Regions from separate parts of the Hoeflea phototrophica DFL-43 genome, predicted to be linked through region 2. Evidence: riboswitches for the same ligand, from Rfam matches in the RefSeq annotation. Region 2 holds a riboswitch; each other region holds the start of a gene.

Region 1 (5,631 bases), 320 kb from region 2:
GGACAACCGCTGAGCATCCCGGCCAAGGTACTGCGTACCGGGGTGTCGCGAACCTCGCGCGTAAATGTGGGGACGCCAAGCGTATTTTGGCAGGCCGTTCGGATTTCAGGGTCCGGACGGCCTTCGCATTTTGGGCTTTGTTCAGCGATCAACCCCACTGGATCTTGCTCAAAGCGCCACAACGAGAAAAGGCCGAACGGTTTGTCCGTCCGGCCTTGTGTGCAAATGTGGAACGCCGCATGAAATGGGCGTTGATATGTCAGTTCAGCCTGCCGACGAGGTCCGGATAAGGTTGTTGACCAAGCTGCGAAGCGGGCTTTTGGGACCCGTTTTTTCAGAGGGAAGCACGTTGTTCCAAGCGATTTGCACGCCGTTGGCGGAATTGAATACGTAAAGCATCGCGATGTCCTTCCTCTTGTCTGGCCACTGTCTGTCGGTGGGTTCGGTTTGAATGTCTCGATGGTGATCACCATCTGCCGGTGCTCTAGGCTTATTGGGTCTGCTGAGCTGCATTGAATACGCCGCGGCGTGTCGCATTTCAGATGCCGGAGACAAAACTTTCTCCAGTTTTGGGAATGTGATTAAGCGGCGGTTAACAAACGGCCTTTTTGCCCTTTTGCGGGCCGGTTGCGGGTGCTATCGAACAGGATATGACAAGGGCGTTAATGTTTCAGGGGACAGGCTCGGATGTCGGCAAAACCGTGCTGGTTGCGGGGTTTTGCCGGCTTGCGGCGAATCACGGGCTGAAAGTGCGTCCGTTCAAGCCGCAGAACATGTCCAACAATGCAGCAGTGGCCGATGACGGCGGTGAAATCGGGCGGGCGCAATGGTTGCAGGCCATGGCCTGCCGGACGCCAGCGAGCATTCACATGAACCCGGTCCTGCTCAAGCCGCAGTCGGAAACCGGCTCCCAGGTTGTCGTCCAGGGCAAGGTCACCGGCCACGCTCGCGGGCGGGATTACCAGACTCTCAAGCCCAAACTGATGGCGGCGGTAATGGACAGCTTTGGCCGCATAGGCGAGGACGCCGATCTGGTGCTGGTGGAGGGGGCTGGCTCCCCCGCCGAAATCAACCTCAGGGCGGGCGACATCGCCAATATGGGATTTGCGACATTGGCCAAGGTGCCGGTGGTGCTGGTGGGCGACATCGACCGTGGCGGCGTGATTGCATCCATCGTCGGCTCGCACACGATCCTGCCCGATGCCGACCGGGCAATGATTGCGGGCTACCTGATCAACAAGTTCCGCGGCGATGTGAGCCTGTTTGACGACGGCATCTCGGCGATCGAGGGATTTACCGGATGGCCCTGTTTCGGCGTTGTGCCCTGGCTCAAATCCGCAGCCCGTCTGCCGGCAGAGGATTCGGTGGCGCTCGAACGGCTTGTTCGTGGCAAGGCAGGAGCGCTCAAGATCGCGGTGCCGGTGCTGTCGCGGATCGCCAATTTCGATGATTTCGATCCGCTGCGCGCGGAGCCCGATGTGGAGCTGGTGTTTGTCAAACCCGGCGAGCGTCTGCCGGAGGATGCCGGGCTGGTGATTCTGCCCGGTTCGAAATCCACCATCGGAGACCTTGCCGATTTCCGCGGTCAGGGCTGGGATGCGGATCTTCAGGCGCATCATCGCCGTGGCGGGCGGATCATCGGGATTTGCGGCGGCTACCAGATGCTTGGCCGCATGGTGCGTGATCCGCTGGGTATTGAAGGCGCAGAGCCGGCCGCCGAAGGGCTCGGCCTGCTTGATATCTCGACAGAAATGGCGCCTGAGAAAACGGTTCGCAACATCGCCGCACGATCCGCACAAGGCGATCTGCCGCTTGAGGGTTACGAGATCCATCTGGGTGTCAGCCAGGGCCCGGACTGCGCCCGGCCGATGACCATTCTCGACGGACGGCCCGATGGTGCGACCTCGCCGGACGGTCGCGTCTCCGGGACCTATCTTCACGGGCTGTTCGGTTCGGATGCCTATCGCGCCGAATTGCTGAAGAGTTTCGGACTGACCGGTGGATTGCTGAACTACCGCGAAGATGTCGATGCGGCGCTCGACGATATTGCCGCGGAACTGGGCCGTTTGGTTGGATTTGAACGGATCATGGAGGCCAGCGGCGTCATTGGTCGTTGATGGACGATCTGAGGGCGCAATCGAGATTGACACCCGGCGGGCCTGTGCCTATCACTTGGGTCTCGAATGGTTCCAGGGATGCAAGTTGTCTCTCCGGATCAAAAGGGAATGCGACGGGATGGACCCAAGCCGGGCATCCTTATCGCAGCCGACCCCGCGACTGTAGAGCGGTTAGGCAAATGTCACCGGTTCGGGACGCCAGGGTGACGGGGGAACAATGGTGTTTGCCTGTGATCTGAACCAACCAAGCCGGGGAAAGCCACTGACGTGGCGGCATGATCAATCGGCGCGGACGCCTCTTTGTCTACGAATCGTCCCGTTTTCATGACCGCCTCAAACGTCGGGAAGGCTGGCATTTGCTGTTGTGCGACTTATCTGGTTGCACAGAACCCGCGAGCCAGGAGACCTGCCATTCGCACCGGTTGAGAGCCGGACCTTTGGAAGAGGTGTTCTTCCGAAGCCATTCACGGAGGTTGTCATGGCTGTTAAGACTGAAACGCTTTCACTGACCGATCGCATCGGCGCACGTACCGTTGCCGGATTGATGGCACTGGTCATCGGTTCCATTCTGGTGTTCGGAGTTGGCCTGGCCAATTCGCAGACGCTGCACGACGCGGCGCACGACACCCGGCATTCCTACGGCTTTCCCTGCCACTAAGGGATTGATCTCATGATTGTCAGGTTGCTCCTGGCGGCTCTTGCCGCCGGGCTTATCGCCGGTTTGGTGATGACGCCCGCCCAATATGTCAAAACCATTCCGCTTATCATGCAGGCAGAAGCCTATGAGAATGGCGAGGCTGGTCACAGCCATGGCGCTGCTGAAGCAGAGGCCAGCCATTCCCATGATCATGGCGAAGGCGAAGAACAGCTCTGGTTTGGCCGTTTCGGCAATACGATTCTCGCCAATCTGGTCGCCGGTGGCGGCTTTGCCCTGATGCTGGCGGCCGTGGCGCTTCTGACCGGGATCGAGTTTCCCGCCGGACGTGAAGCCTTGATGCGGGGCTTGTTCCTTGGCGCCGGTGCCTGGTTTGCAGTCCAACTCGCCCCCTCCTTCAGCCTGCCGCCTGCGGTGCCCGGGTTTCCCTATGCGGATCTCGGTGATCGCCAGAGCTGGTGGATGATCACGGTCGCTCTGACGGGACTTGGCCTTTGGCTGATCGCGCTGAGACCGGAGATGATTGCCAAGGCGGTTGGCGTTGTGCTGATCGCTGCGCCGCATATGTGGGGCGTGCCCGTGCCGGAAGACATCTACAGCGAAGTTCCCGCCTATATCGCGTCTGCCTATGCCGCGGCATCGTTGGCGACCACACTGTTTTTCTGGCTGTTGCTCGGTGGCCTGCTCGGGGTTTTCCTGTCGCGGGTTCCCCGGGACGCAGAGGCGTGACGGGGGCGTGAGCGGCAAACTGCCAGCGGTGACGCTTGTGCTCGGCGGCGCACGCTCGGGCAAGTCGGCCTTTGCCGAACGGTTGGTCGAGGCGGCCTCGCCAATGCGGTTCTATCTGGCGACCGGTCAGGCCTGGGATGAAGAGATGCGCGCGCGGATCTCAACGCACCAGGACCGGCGCGGGGCCGGATGGGAAACCGTCGAGGCTCCGGTTGAGCTGGCGGAAGCGCTTGCTGACGCGGCGCGCGCCGACCGCCCGGTGCTGGTTGATTGCCTGACGCTGTGGGTGACCAATCTGATGCTCGGCGAACATGACATTGATGCGGCCTTTGAACGGCTCGCCAAAACACTGCCGGGCCTCAAGGGGCCGGTGGTTTTCGTTTCCAACGAGGTTGGCCTCGGCATCGTGCCGGACAATGCCATGGCGCGCGCGTTTCGCGATCATGCCGGCCGCCTCCACCAGACAATCGCGGGTCTGGCCGATGAAGTCCATTTCGTCGCTGCCGGTCTGCCGCTCAAGATGAAGGGTTAGAACCATGAACGGGTCCAAGATTCCCGCCACCGTAATCACCGGGTTTCTCGGTGCCGGCAAGACCACGCTGATCCGCCACATGCTGGCCAATGCCAATGGCAAACGCATTGCGCTGATCATCAACGAGTTTGGCGATCTGGGTGTGGATGGCGATGTGCTCAAGGGTTGCGGCGATGAGGTCTGTTCGGAGGACGACATCGTCGAGCTGACCAATGGCTGCATCTGCTGCACCGTGGCCGATGATTTCATCCCGACGATGGAACAGCTGCTGGCGCGCAAGAACCGGCCTGATCACATCGTCATCGAGACGTCCGGCCTTGCGCTGCCGCAGCCGCTGGTCGCCGCTTTCAACTGGCCCGGGATCAAGACCCAGGTGACAGTCGATGGGGTTGTGACCGTGGTCGACAGCGCTGCGGTGGCGGCCGGACGGTTTGCCCATGATCATGACAAGCTCGACGCACAGCGCCAGGCTGACGAGGGGCTTGATCATGAAAGCCCGCTTGAGGAACTGTTCGAAGACCAGCTCACGGCCGCGGATCTGATCGTGCTCAACAAGGCTGACCTGATCAGTGCGGAAGAGCTGGAAGGCGTGCGCAGCGGGATTTCCGCACACATGTCGCGCAAACCTGCATTCGTGGAATCGCGGCAGGGTGAGGTGGCGCCGGAGGTTCTTCTGGGGCTTGGCATGGGCACGGAAGACGACATCGCCAACCGCAAGTCGCATCACGAGCTTCACCATGAGGACGGCCACGAACACGATCATGATCATGACGAGTTCGAGAGCTTCGTCGTGTCGCTGGGACCGGTCGCCGACCCGGCAGCCTTTACCCAAGGCCTGGTCACGCTGATCCAGACCCACGACATTCTTCGGCTCAAGGGCTTTGCCGATGTTGCCGGCAAGCCGATGCGGCAGGTGATCCAGGCCGTGGGCAGCCGCATCGACACCCATTTCGACCGGCCTTGGGCTGCCGGCGAAACACGCGAGACACGGCTGGTGGTGATCGGGCTTCATGATCTTGATGAAGCCGCAATCCGCGATGGTCTGTCCCAGCTTTCAGGCTGAGGCAATAAGGAGGCTCCGTCCCGATGCATCTGCTGGTCGCGCAAAAAGGGGCGTTGAGCGATGGTGACGAGGCCGTTGACCTCGGCCAGTCTCCCGGCGATATCCTGTTCCTGAGCGCCGCCGACACCGAGCTTGCGAGCATTGCCGGCGCGCGTCAGGCGTCGGGCTCCATGGCCTGGCGGCTTGCCAGCCTGAGTGATCTCAAACACCCGATGTCGGTCGACACCTTCATCGCCCGCATGGCGCCGAAGGCGAGGCTGGTGGTGGTGCGGGCGCTTGGCGGGGCAAGCTATTTCTCCTATGCGCTGGAAAGCCTCCGGGCTGCTGCTTCGACGTACGGCTTCAAGCTTGCGGCGCTGCCGGGCGACGACAAGCCCGATCCGGGGCTGGAGCCGTTCTCGACCCTTGACGAGGCCGACCGGCTGGCACTCTGGGCCTATCTCAACGAGGGTGGGGCGGAGAACGCGCGCGGTTTCATTGACCTGTCCGAGGCCCTGCTGACGGGTGGCGAACGGCCCGGACCTGCGGCGCCCCT
Region 2 (5,631 bases):
GGCGGCTTGGCTGAAAGCACGCGCGGCCTGGAATGCATTGGTGGCGGCGAAATTGATCGCCCGCTCCTGAGGTGCCGCGCCCAGATTGCGCAGCTCGTCATAGACCCGGACGAGGAAGTTGAAGATCTTGTCGTCGGCGGGTGCATCGCCAGCTGAATTCTCCGCAAATTCCCTGACCTGGGCGACCAATTCCTGGGTCTTCCACTCCGCCATGCCGCGTTTGTCGGGGTAGAGCATGGGCAGGATCATGCCGTTCATCAGCCGGGTGGTGCCCTTGATGAGGCCGGGGATGCCGACGCGGTGCATGCCGCTGTCATCGTCCAGCGCCCCTTTTATGGAGTCGATCAGCGCCTGGTAGATCTCGACTGCAAACGGGCCTGCCGGCTGGATCGCGTAGATCGGAATTTGATCCTGCATGAGGACGAAGGTTACACCGCCGGCGAATTCCGGATTGTCCGACAGGAAATCCAGCAGTTGCGCCGGGGTGTTGGCCGCCACCGCACTTCCCATCTGCTGAACGATCGCGTCGTAACGGGCCTCTGTGCCGTAGTCGAACCACAGCGCACCGAGTGCATAGGCGATCGCCGGTGCAGACTCTCCGCCGCAGCCGCAACTCAGTTGCGAGAGTGTCGGGCTGTGCGGGTTGGAGGCGGACTGGGCCACCGGCAAGGCCGGGGAAGCTGCAGGGGGAACTGTCGCGCTGACGGATGTGGAAGCCGTAACCTCTTCCTTCTTGTCCTGGCAGGAACAGGCACTCTGCCCGATGTCAGCGGCGGGCTGCATCATGTCAGTCGCACTTGCCGCAGCTTGCGGCATAACCGGTGCCGGCTGTGGCGCCGGGGCGGGCTGTGCGGCAATTGGGCTTGCTTGGGCAGTCGGGTGTACATCGCTCATGTGAATTCCCTCCAGTGGTTTGGGTTGCGTAAGATGGCTGGGCTGAACGGGGAGTGGGGGTGTCCGTGCAAAGGCTCGCTCCTCGAAGAGTTGAAAGGCCGCAGCGATGTTGAGCCGTCCGGCCAGGATGCGGCTGCAATCCTCGTCCTGCTCGGGAACGCACGCATCAGCGCTATCAAGTATGACCGACATGATGTCGATCGGGTCCATAGCGACGCCGGTGCGTTGGGCCTGTGCCAGCAACTGGCCGGCGACTTGTGTGACCACGGCCGTGGCGTAGCTCGTTCCGGAACGGGTCAACGCCTCGTTGCCGGTGCCGGTGACCTGCAGTTCGACGCCCGGCGCCAGGATGCCATTGGCTTTGTAGGCTGCGCCGAAATTGCTTTTCTCAAACGGACGGCCGTCGAGATCCATCGCGCCGACCGCAAGGACGCCATTGATGGCGGCGGGGACATGCAAGCAGGCGCAGCCGTCATTTCCCGCGGCAGCTATGATGAGGATGCGCTTGCTCAGGCAAAGATTGACCGCGTCCTGGAGATGCCGTCCGGCTTCGGAACTGGCGGCTTTCTGTCCGGCGCTGATGTTGACAATTGCGGCGTCGCGTTCAGCAGCAATGGTCAAAGCGCGGGCCAGATCCATCTGGGACGCCATGGCTGCCGTCGAGCCGGTGCCAGAATGAAAGAAGATCGGCAATGACAGGCATGTCAGGGGATTGTGTTCGGGAGAGCCGTTGGCGCCATTTCCGAAAATCAGGCTGGCGATTTCGGTTGCATGCGAATCCGGCTTGTCGAAACCATCCGGGATCATGGCCCGTTCAACCGAAACCGCAACACCCGACAATGCGTTGCATTCCGCATCAACGATACCATCTATGATTGCAATACAAGCCACGTGTTTACCACCCAGTCATGTCTGTTTCAAAAAGAACGCTGTTTACGGAGTGCTGGCAAAACATAAGATAGCATTAATAGTAGTCAGCAATTTATTGGTGTGTCAAACCCCAAGCGAAACAAAATTTGGAAGTCGATTTACGCTAAATAAAGCATTGATATTGTTTTCTATTTTCCGAGAATTCGAAATCAAAGTTGGTTGTACTGTGGCTTCCCGGAATTTTAATTTCGCCCGATTTCAGGGATCTGCGAATCCCGGGCATGCGTTCAAAAAGTCATGAATGTTCGATTCATGTTTGTTTTTTCGAGTACATTCTGCGCTTCGCGAGCGCTCTGTCCTCAGCGGCGCGGCTTCCAGCAATGGGTGGCGCTGTATTGGTGTGCCGGAAGCTTGCCGCCACACTTATCGCGTGTGTTCAGAGGCGCGGCGGGCATTTTCAGGTCTGCCGGAAGTGTCCGATGGATCTGATTCGGTTGCCGGCAGTCACACCAAAAAGCCGCGCGAGAAAACCCGCGCGGCTTGTCAGCGAACAGGACCTGCGTCAGGCGGCGTGGCCGTGCAACCGGTTGTGGAACATCGGGTTGTTACGCGTGCCGGAGAACGTCTTGGCGAGCGCCAGGACGCCGAGATCGGCCAGCGGTTCGATGATGATCACCAGCATGTAGGCCGCGCCGAAGGCTGCGATCTGCGACAGGTTTTCGGCGCCGAAGCCATGGCCGTACAGTGCCCAGAAGCCGACCCACATGACGATGCCGCCCTGATAGCTGGTCGACAGCGCCAGGGCCTGCTTGTAGCTCACATCCTTGTAGGCGGTGCCCGCCGGGATGATGCGCTTTGCGATCAGCGACATGGCATAGAGCGGCACCAGAAGCGTGGTGACGTTCATGCCGTATTGCGGCAGGTCGAAGGGGGCGAAGGCAACACCCTGGATCAGCAGGCCAAGTGCCAGACCGATTGCCGCCGGCCCGGCGCCGAACAACAGATAGAGCGTCGAGCCGAGGATCAGGTGAACTTCGGACACGCCGACCGCGTGATGCGGGAACACTTCAAAGAAGGTGAAGACCATAAGCGTGGTGACGACCGAGCGCATGCCAAGGGCTGCAAGGCCGCCATCGTTGCGGATCGTGTCCCAGGACATTTTCATCATCAGGCCGCCTGCGGCAGCGGCCGTGGCATAGCTCAAGGCCAGTTTTGCGCCGTCAACGACGCCAGGTTCGATATGCATGGTGTAATCCTTTCCGCACCCTTCGTGCGACAGGTTGAATTCGGAAGCTGTTGTGCTTCCCCGAAATCCGGGCAGGTCTCCTGGCTCGCGCTTGATTGCCGGCATCCGCCTTCCCGGGTTTCCCCAGTGGCATTGTGGATGCGGCTCACGCTCACAGTTGCGAGGGCAGCCACGGATCGGGCCCCTTTATTGGGTCGTCCCTACCGTGTTCCCTTTTCATCCCAAAGGCTTGGCCTTCATGGAACCCGAATCCGCGCAAGCTACGCCGCCGGTTTGAGATTTGCAATTGTCAGAAACGACGGTTTTTGCCGTAGGGCTGGTAGCGGTGCGCGACTTGAAACTGTCCTTGCGCGAACGCGGAGAGGGCCGCCGCGACGGTCGGCTCCGGGCCCTTTTCATAGCCTCGATCTTTAGCGGTGACCGGCACTCACGGCCCAAAGCCGACCTACGTTTTTAGGCAGCCCAGGCGCGGTTGGAGCCCATACCTACCCAGAACGCTGTCGAAGTATGCTGACAATCGGAAGACATGCTTTCGACGGCAAACTGATCAGGGCAGGGCCGACAACTGGTTCACTCAAGTGCCACGAGTTCGCGATCATGTCGCGGCGATCGTCCAAATTTTCGGGAATATTCCCTCGAAAATTGTGCCGAGCTTTCGTATCCAACACCGAATGCGATCTCCGACACTTTCGCGCTGGAGGTCTGAAGCGCTTCGCGCGCCCGGAGCAGGCGCAAATCCTTCTGGTATTGCAGCGGAGACGTTCCGGTCACAGCCTTGAATTGCTCGAAAAAGGCCGAACTGCTCATGCCTACATCCCGGGCCAGTTCCTTGACGGCTATGGCCCTGGCGAGATGGGTTTGTATGTCCCTCGTCGCCTGAAAAATGCGACTGGCCGTGCTCTCATGCCACAGCAGTTTATGAAGCGTCTCGCCGTGCGGCCCCATCAGCAGGCGGGCGTGGATTTCCCGGGCGGTGATCGGGGCCAAAAGGCGGCGGGTCGCGTCGGTATCGCATTGGCTGAAATAGCGCCATAGTGCATCTTCGATCTCTTCGTCCGTGTCGCAAAGGTGAATTGAAAACGGTTCCGAAGCCCGCGAGACTGACGAAGGCAACACTGCCGGGGCCAACGAGCGGAGCAGGTCCAGATCAAGCGGGAAGACCAGCGCAACATAGGGTAAATCGGGCGCTGCCTCGGTAATTCGTGACACAACCGGCAAGGCGTGGCTGACGATCAAAGACTGGCCTGCGCGCACGGTTATTGTTCTTTTATTGGTTCCAACCTCTTTTGCACCTTGCAGGATGAGGCAAATCAGTGGCCGATAGACGGTGGGATTCTGGCCCGTGGGAGCCTCGTGGCGAAGAAGGTGTGTTCCACTGTCCTCATGGAAAAGCGCCCCCTCGCGCAATCCCGATTGATCAAGCAGTGACGACACTCGGGTGACCAGTGCCTTGCGTATCATGACAATTTCCTTTGCTCAGGCGCTACGCATAGCATGGAAAGGCGAACGAAATTACCAAAAAAGTCCGGATCTGGAGGATCGTGCAAGAAATCAAGACAAATCATAAAGATTAGGGCGGTTGCGTCGACTATCGTGCTGATATCAACACGAAGGGATAGCAGAGATGAAAAATGTCTTCATAACCGGTATCGCAGGTGGCTTCGGCAAACCCACGGCGCTGGCTCTCTTGGCAAGGGGCTACGTCGTCGCCGGAAGTGTCCGCAGCCGCAGCGGAAAGAATGCCGCGACTGTTGCCGAACTGGAAGCGGCCGGCGCGAGGATTATCGAGATGGACGTGACCGACACGGCGAGCACCGAACGCGGTGTCTCTGATGCCATCTCGCAACTTGGCGGGCTCGACATCTTGTTCAACAATGCGGGCATTGGCTCCTATGGCATCCAGGAGCTGATGTCTCCAGAGGACATGACACGGGTTCTCGACGTGAACGTCATGGGCGTTCAACGGGTCATGCGGGCAGCGTTGCCGCATCTGCGGGCGCAGGGGCGCGGCACCGTGCTCTACACCTCCAGTTTGATCGGACGGATTGCGACCCCGTTCTACGGCACCTATTCGGCATCGAAATGGGCGCTGGAAGCTATCGTCGAATGCTACCGTACCGAGCTATCAGGGTTCGGGATCGAATCCTGCATCATCGAACCCGGCGCCATGCCGACAGCCTTCTTTGATGGCATGGTGACACCGAACGATGCTGCACGCGAGGCCGAATACGGCGACTTCGCCGCTGTGCCCGCGATGTCCAGCAACGGACTGGTCCAGATGCTCGACGCAACTCCCGATCAGCGGCCGGAGCGCATTGCGGAGGCGGTCGTCGCTCTTCTGGACAGGCCGCTTGGTGAAAAGCCCTTCCGCACGGTGGTCGACTATGTCGGCGTCGGCCCTGAGATCGAGCGTTACAACGAAGTGCTCCACGACGTCACCCGCAATATCTTCACCAGTTTCGGCATCGAACAGATGCTCGATCTGAACGCTTGAGGCGGCTTACATGAAAACCATACTGATCACAGGAGCCTCATCGGGCATCGGCGAAGCAACGGCGCGGCACTTTCAGGCAAGAGGTTGGAACGTCATCGCCACGATGCGTGCTCCGTCCGAAGACAGC
Region 3 (5,631 bases), 640 kb from region 2:
AATCTGGTCACCAATCCGCGGCTCGTTTTCATGGATGAGCCGACCGGCGGGCTCGATGTTTCAGTGCAGGCGCGGCTGCTTGATCTGTTGCGAGGGCTGGTTTCCGATCTGGGGCTCGCCGTGGTGGTGGTCACCCACGATCTCGCTGTGGCACGGCTCCTGTCGGACCGGATGATCGTGATGAAGGATGGCCGGGTGATCGAAGCAGGCCTGACCGACCGGGTGCTTGATGACCCGCGCGCGCCCTACACGCAGCTTCTCGTTTCCTCCATTCTTCAGGTGTAAGCCGATGACCTCCCTTCTGATTGCATCCGAGGTTCACAAGACCTTCGTCATGCACATGCGCGGTGGTGTTGAACTGCCCGTCGTTGCCAATGTCTCCTTCTCGATGAACTCCGGGGCCTGCGCCGTGCTTGGCGGACCTTCAGGTGTGGGCAAGAGCTCGATCCTGAAGATGCTTTATGGAAATTACGGCTGCGATGGCGGGCAGATTCTGGTGCTGCACAATGGCAAGCATGTCGATATTGCCTCGGCCAGCCCACGCAAGGTGCTTGAGATCCGCCGCGATACGATCGGCTATGTCAGCCAGTTCCTGCGTGCGGTCCCGCGGGTGTCCGCCCTGGATGTCGCTGCCGAGCCGCTTCTGGTGCGCGGCGTGGCGCGCGAGGAGGCCCGCGACCGTGCGCGCGTGCTGTTTGCCCAGCTCAACCTGCACGAACGGCTCTGGTCGTTGCCGCCGGCCACCTTCTCCGGCGGTGAGCAGCAGCGCGTCAACATTGCCCGCGGCTTCATCACCGACCATCCGGTCCTGCTGCTCGACGAGCCGACAGCGTCGCTGGACGCGGCCAATCGCGAGGTTGTGATCGAATTGATTGCCGCCAAGAAGGCTGAAGGTGCCGCGCTCCTGGGGATCTTCCACGATTATGATGTGCGCAACGCGGTCGCCGACCAGGTGATCGACGTTTCCGCATTCGCAGCCGGAAAATCTGCCGCATGACCAAGTTGTCTGAAGCTCCGCTGGTTCACGCCACAGCGAAGATCGTGGACTCGACGCTTGGCCGCTACACCGAAGTCGGTGCCGGGTGTACGCTGTCGCACTCGACCATGGGCGACTATTCCTACTGCGTCGACAACACCCAGATCGCCTATGCGACCATCGGCAAGTTTGCCAACATCGCCAGCCATGTGCGGATTTACGCGAGCATGCATCCGATGGACCGGGCTTCGCTGCATCATTTCAGCTATCGCTCATCGTGGTATTTCGATGGTGAGAGCGACGATCAGGCGTTCTTTGATTGGCGCGCCGGGCAGGGGATCACCATCGGTCATGACACATGGATTGGTCATGGCGCGGTGGTGATGCCGGGGGTGACGATCGGCAATGGCGCAAGCATTGGCGCCAATGCGGTGGTCACCAAGGATGTGGCTGACTTTGCCATTGCGGTTGGCGTTCCGGCCCGCACGATCCGGCAACGCTTTTCCGATGACGTCGCCTCCCGGCTTGATGCGCTTGCCTGGTGGGACTGGGAGCATGACAAGCTGCATTCCGCGCTCAAGGACTTTCGCGCACTGTCGGCCGAAGAGTTCCTCGAGCGCCACGGCGGCTAGAACCCTTGCCTTAAGTCTTTCCACGCCAGCCTTCCTCGAAGATCAACTCGTCGAGCGGCAGCCGGCGGTTCCAGCCTTTGACCTGCAGTTCGGGGCGCTCATAAAGCTCATCGACATAGCCCAGGCAGAGATAGGCGACGATCTCGATCCGCTCAGGGATGCCGAGGATGGTTTTGAGATCGGCGTCATGAAAGATGCTGACCCAGCCCATGCCGATGCCCTCGACGCGGGCTGCGAGCCAGAGGTTCTGGACCGCGCAGACGGTGGAGTAGAGATCCATATTTGGATTGTGGGTCTTGCCCAGGATCACGTCGCCGCCTCGTCCACGGTCGCAAGTGATGCAGATGTTGAGCGGCGCCTTGCGGATGCCCTCGAGCTTAAGAGCTTTGTAGTCTGATTGCCGTTCTTCCGGGAACATCCGGGCGGCCTCATCGTTTGCGCGGCCAAATGCATCCGCAATTCTGTTGCGCACCGGCTGGCTGCGGATGGTGATGAAGTTCCATGGCTGCATGAAACCGACCGAAGGCGCGTGATGGGCCGCCTCGAGCAGCCTCTTCAAGACATCATCGGGAACAGGTTCGGGCAGAAACTGGTCGCGAACATCGCGTCGGGTGAAAATGGCCTTGTAAACGGCGTCGCGTTCACTGGCGAGGAACGGCTCGGCTCTGGCCAGCCCAGATGTCTTCGGCATTGTTTGATCCCCAACAATCCGTGAAAACCCGGCAACGCCGTCCACGCGCTGCTAGGCTATGACATCTGGCCGGTCTTCTGACTTCGGATCATTTGGCAGGCGCGCCTTCCCGGATTTCCCAGTGGCCCGGGGGTCCCAGTGACGTTTTGCGCTTGCCATCCCCGTTACAGCGTTGGGCACGTTCCGGTCTTGCACCGAATTCCCGATTCTCCCGCTTTTGGCGGACACCAGATTGCTTCATTGGTGCATGGCCGGGGCCGTGATGCAAGGCCGGAAATGCCCGATTTCCAAGGATTTCCCCCGATCAAGAAGGGGCTCTGTGGATCGTTACAAAACTGACATCAAACCGACATCGCAGCTTCACATGCCTCCGATAGTCCACCTTGCAGAAACTGCTAAATCCGGATTGCCGCAAAGGACATTGATTATGCTTGAGTTGACCGAAGTGACGCGTCGTTTTGGCGTCAACACCGCAGTCGACGCTGTTAGCCTGTCCATTCCCGAGGGGCAGATGGTTGGCATCATCGGTCGCTCGGGCGCCGGAAAATCCACGCTCCTGCGCATGATCAATCGGCTGACAGGGGTCAGCGACGGAGTGATTTCGCACTCCGGACGCGTGGTTTCGACCCTGAGCGGCCGTGAACTCAGAAGCTGGCAGCGCGATTGCGCGATGATCTTTCAGCAGTTCAACCTGGTTCCCCGGCTGGATGTGGTGTCGAATGTCCTGCATGGCACGCTCAACATGCGGTCGACTTTCTCGACGATGTTCAACCTGTTTCCCCGCGAAGACATCCTGAGGGCGATCTCCATTCTTGAGCGGCTTGGAGTCGCCGAGAATGCGCCGAAGCGCGCCGAGGCGCTTTCGGGCGGGCAGCAGCAGCGTGTCGCCATTGCCCGTGCGCTGATGCAATCCCCGAAACTGATCCTCGCCGACGAGCCGATCGCATCGCTTGATCCGCTCAATGCGCAGATTGTGATGGACGCGCTGCGGGACATCAACAGGCAGGAAGGCATCACGGTGGTGACCAACCTGCATACGCTCGATACCGCGCGCAACTATTGTGAGCGCATCATCGGGATGGCGCAGGGCAAGGTGGTCTTTGACGGCAAGCCTGATGCGCTGACCACCGAAGCCGTTCGCGCCATCTACGGATCGGGCGCCGATGGCGAAGAAATATCCGAATCCATGACCTCGACGAGCCTGCGGGCCCAGGGCCGCCCCGCCGATGTCAAGGCGCGAACCAATGCTTCGGGCGAAGTGGTCCTGGAGACAACCTGACCCGGAAGGTTCGTCAGTCCGGCCAGCGAATGCAATCCGGCATCATCCCTTTCGCCTGCCCCTTCTAACAACCCTCGAACGGAGACAATCCTATGATGAAAACAATCCTCGTGGCGGCAACTGCCGCACTTCTGTCCACAAGCGCATTCGCACAGGACGCGATCACCGAATTCCGCATCGGTATCCTCGGCGGCGAGAACGCCCAGGATCGCCTGACTTCGAACGAATGCCTGCGCGCCTATGCCGAGGAAGCCCTCGGTGTGCCTGTCAAGCTGTTTACCCCCGCTGACTATGACGGCGTGATCCAGGGCATGCTCGGCGGTTCGATCGACATGGCCTGGCTCGGCGCATCGTCCTACGCCAAGGCCTATCTGACCGATCCCGAGTCGGTCGAACCGGTGCTGGTCAAGACCAACCTCGACGGCTCGTTCAGCTATCATTCGATCGGTTTTGCCCGCAAGGAGAGCGGCATCACTTCGCTGGACGACATGAAGGGCAAGACCTTCGGATTCGGTGACCCGAACTCGACCTCCGGCTACCTCATTCCCTCGATCGAAATTCCGCAGGCAACCGGCGCTTCCATGGAAAGCGGCGATTACTTCGGTGAAGTCAAGTTCACCGGCGGCCACGAGCAGACCATCGTTGCCGTTGCCAATGGTGAAATCGACGCCGGCGTCACCTGGGCAGACGGCCAGGGCAACTGGGAAGACGGCTACAATTCCGGCGCTCTTCGCAAGGCCACGGATTCCGGTCTTGTCGACATGAACGAGATCGTCCAAATCTGGAAGTCGAAGCCAATCCCGGAAGGCCCGGTCACGCTGCGCAAGGCACTCCCGCAGGACGTCAAAGACACGGTGACCGAACTCGTCGGATCCATGCATGAAAAGGATGCGCAGTGCGCCTACAACATCGCCGCTGGCGAGACCGCAGGCTTCAAGCCGATCACCCACGAAGCCTACGAGACCATCGTTGCCGTTCGTGAAGCCAAGACCAACTAAGGCTCTTGCCAAACAGTCGCGGGGAGCCATCCGGCTCCCCGCTTTCTATTCGTGAAGGATGCCCGCCGATGAGCGACATGACTGCACAGCAGGACGGCTCGGCCGCTTCGAAGGCTATCCGCGAAAACTACCTGGAGATGACCCGCCGGAAGCAGATGTATGGCGGCATTTTGCTTATCGTCTTCATTGCTCTTCTGGTCTCCGGGTTCAGGCTTGCGGATGCCCGCAACGCCGGCGGGTTCTGGGATGGCATATCCCAGATATTCCAATTTCCTTCCGAGGTCGTCGCCGAGGGAATTGAGAAATCGGCATTGCTTCCGGCACTGCTGCTGGAATTTTTGCCTTCGTTGATTGAAACACTCAACATCGCGGCGGTCTCGACGTTAATCGGTGCTGCGGCCGCCATCGTGCTGGCGCTGCTGTCGACCCGCGGGCTGGCGCTGTGGCCCCGGATGATCCCGGTGTTTCGGCGCTTGATGGACGGCATGCGCGCAATCCCGGAGATCGTGATCGCGCTCGTCCTGATCTTCATTCTTGGCGGCGGGCCGGTTCCGGCGATGATCGCGATTGCCATTCACACCGCCGGCGCACTTGGCAAACTGTTCTCTGAGGTTTCGGAGAATGCCGACCTGAAACCGGTCGAGGGGTTGTCATCGGTCGGCGCAAGCTGGATCCAGAAGATGTGGCTTGGAGTCTTGCCTCAGGTGGCGCCGAACTGGTTCTCCTACGGGCTGCTGCGCTTCGAGATCAACATTCGCGCCTCGGCAATTCTGGGCTTCGTTGGGTCGGGCGGCATCGGACACGATCTTCGGATCGCCATGCAATGGGGCCAGGGACGCTACGACGAAGTCGTGGCGATCTTCATTCTCCTGTTCGCCACGATTGTCTTCTTCGACCAGGTGTCGAGCAACTACCGCAACCGCCTCGTCAAGGGACACTGACATGACCGCTCTCGATACGGGCCTGCTTTCGGGCGAGGACCTACGCAATCAGGTCCTCAGAGGATTCAGCCGCAAACAAAAGCTGGCCTTTGTCGTGCCCGGCGTCATCCTGCT

What was found. A riboswitch is a leader RNA that binds a small molecule or an ion and turns the genes downstream of it on or off. The one in region 2 is predicted to bind cobalamin.
Region 1: linked by a shared signal. The riboswitch ahead of HPDFL43_RS15305 (CbtB domain-containing protein) and the one ahead of HPDFL43_RS16770 (energy-coupling factor ABC transporter permease) in region 2 are both predicted to bind cobalamin.
Region 3: linked by a shared signal. The riboswitch ahead of bluB (5,6-dimethylbenzimidazole synthase) and the one ahead of HPDFL43_RS16770 (energy-coupling factor ABC transporter permease) in region 2 are both predicted to bind cobalamin.

Annotation. Positions count from the first base shown of each region.
Region 1 covers NZ_CM002917.1:3,228,193-3,233,823, reverse strand. Annotated here, with positions in the region: gene HPDFL43_RS15310 (cobyric acid synthase) at 651-2,117, shown strand; cobalamin riboswitch at 2,168-2,545, shown strand; gene HPDFL43_RS15305 (CbtB domain-containing protein) at 2,596-2,775, shown strand; gene HPDFL43_RS15300 (CbtA family protein) at 2,788-3,501, shown strand; gene cobU (bifunctional adenosylcobinamide kinase/adenosylcobinamide-phosphate guanylyltransferase) at 3,509-4,033, shown strand; gene cobW (cobalamin biosynthesis protein CobW) at 4,038-5,096, shown strand; gene cobN (cobaltochelatase subunit CobN) at 5,120-5,631, shown strand, end outside.
Region 2 covers NZ_CM002917.1:3,545,881-3,551,511, reverse strand. Annotated here, with positions in the region: gene HPDFL43_RS16775 (S8 family peptidase) at 1-1,785, opposite strand, end outside; gene HPDFL43_RS16770 (energy-coupling factor ABC transporter permease) at 2,327-3,010, opposite strand; cobalamin riboswitch at 3,064-3,274, opposite strand; gene HPDFL43_RS16765 (AraC family transcriptional regulator) at 3,581-4,471, opposite strand; gene HPDFL43_RS16760 (SDR family NAD(P)-dependent oxidoreductase) at 4,635-5,504, shown strand; gene HPDFL43_RS16755 (SDR family oxidoreductase) at 5,515-5,631, shown strand, end outside.
Region 3 covers NZ_CM002917.1:2,908,818-2,914,448, reverse strand. Annotated here, with positions in the region: gene phnK (phosphonate C-P lyase system protein PhnK) at 1-285, shown strand, start outside; gene phnL (phosphonate C-P lyase system protein PhnL) at 290-997, shown strand; gene HPDFL43_RS13800 (DapH/DapD/GlmU-related protein) at 994-1,608, shown strand; gene bluB (5,6-dimethylbenzimidazole synthase) at 1,619-2,299, opposite strand; cobalamin riboswitch at 2,350-2,546, opposite strand; gene phnC (phosphonate ABC transporter ATP-binding protein) at 2,727-3,578, shown strand; gene phnD (phosphonate ABC transporter substrate-binding protein) at 3,671-4,576, shown strand; gene phnE (phosphonate ABC transporter, permease protein PhnE) at 4,645-5,517, shown strand; gene phnE (phosphonate ABC transporter, permease protein PhnE) at 5,519-5,631, shown strand, end outside.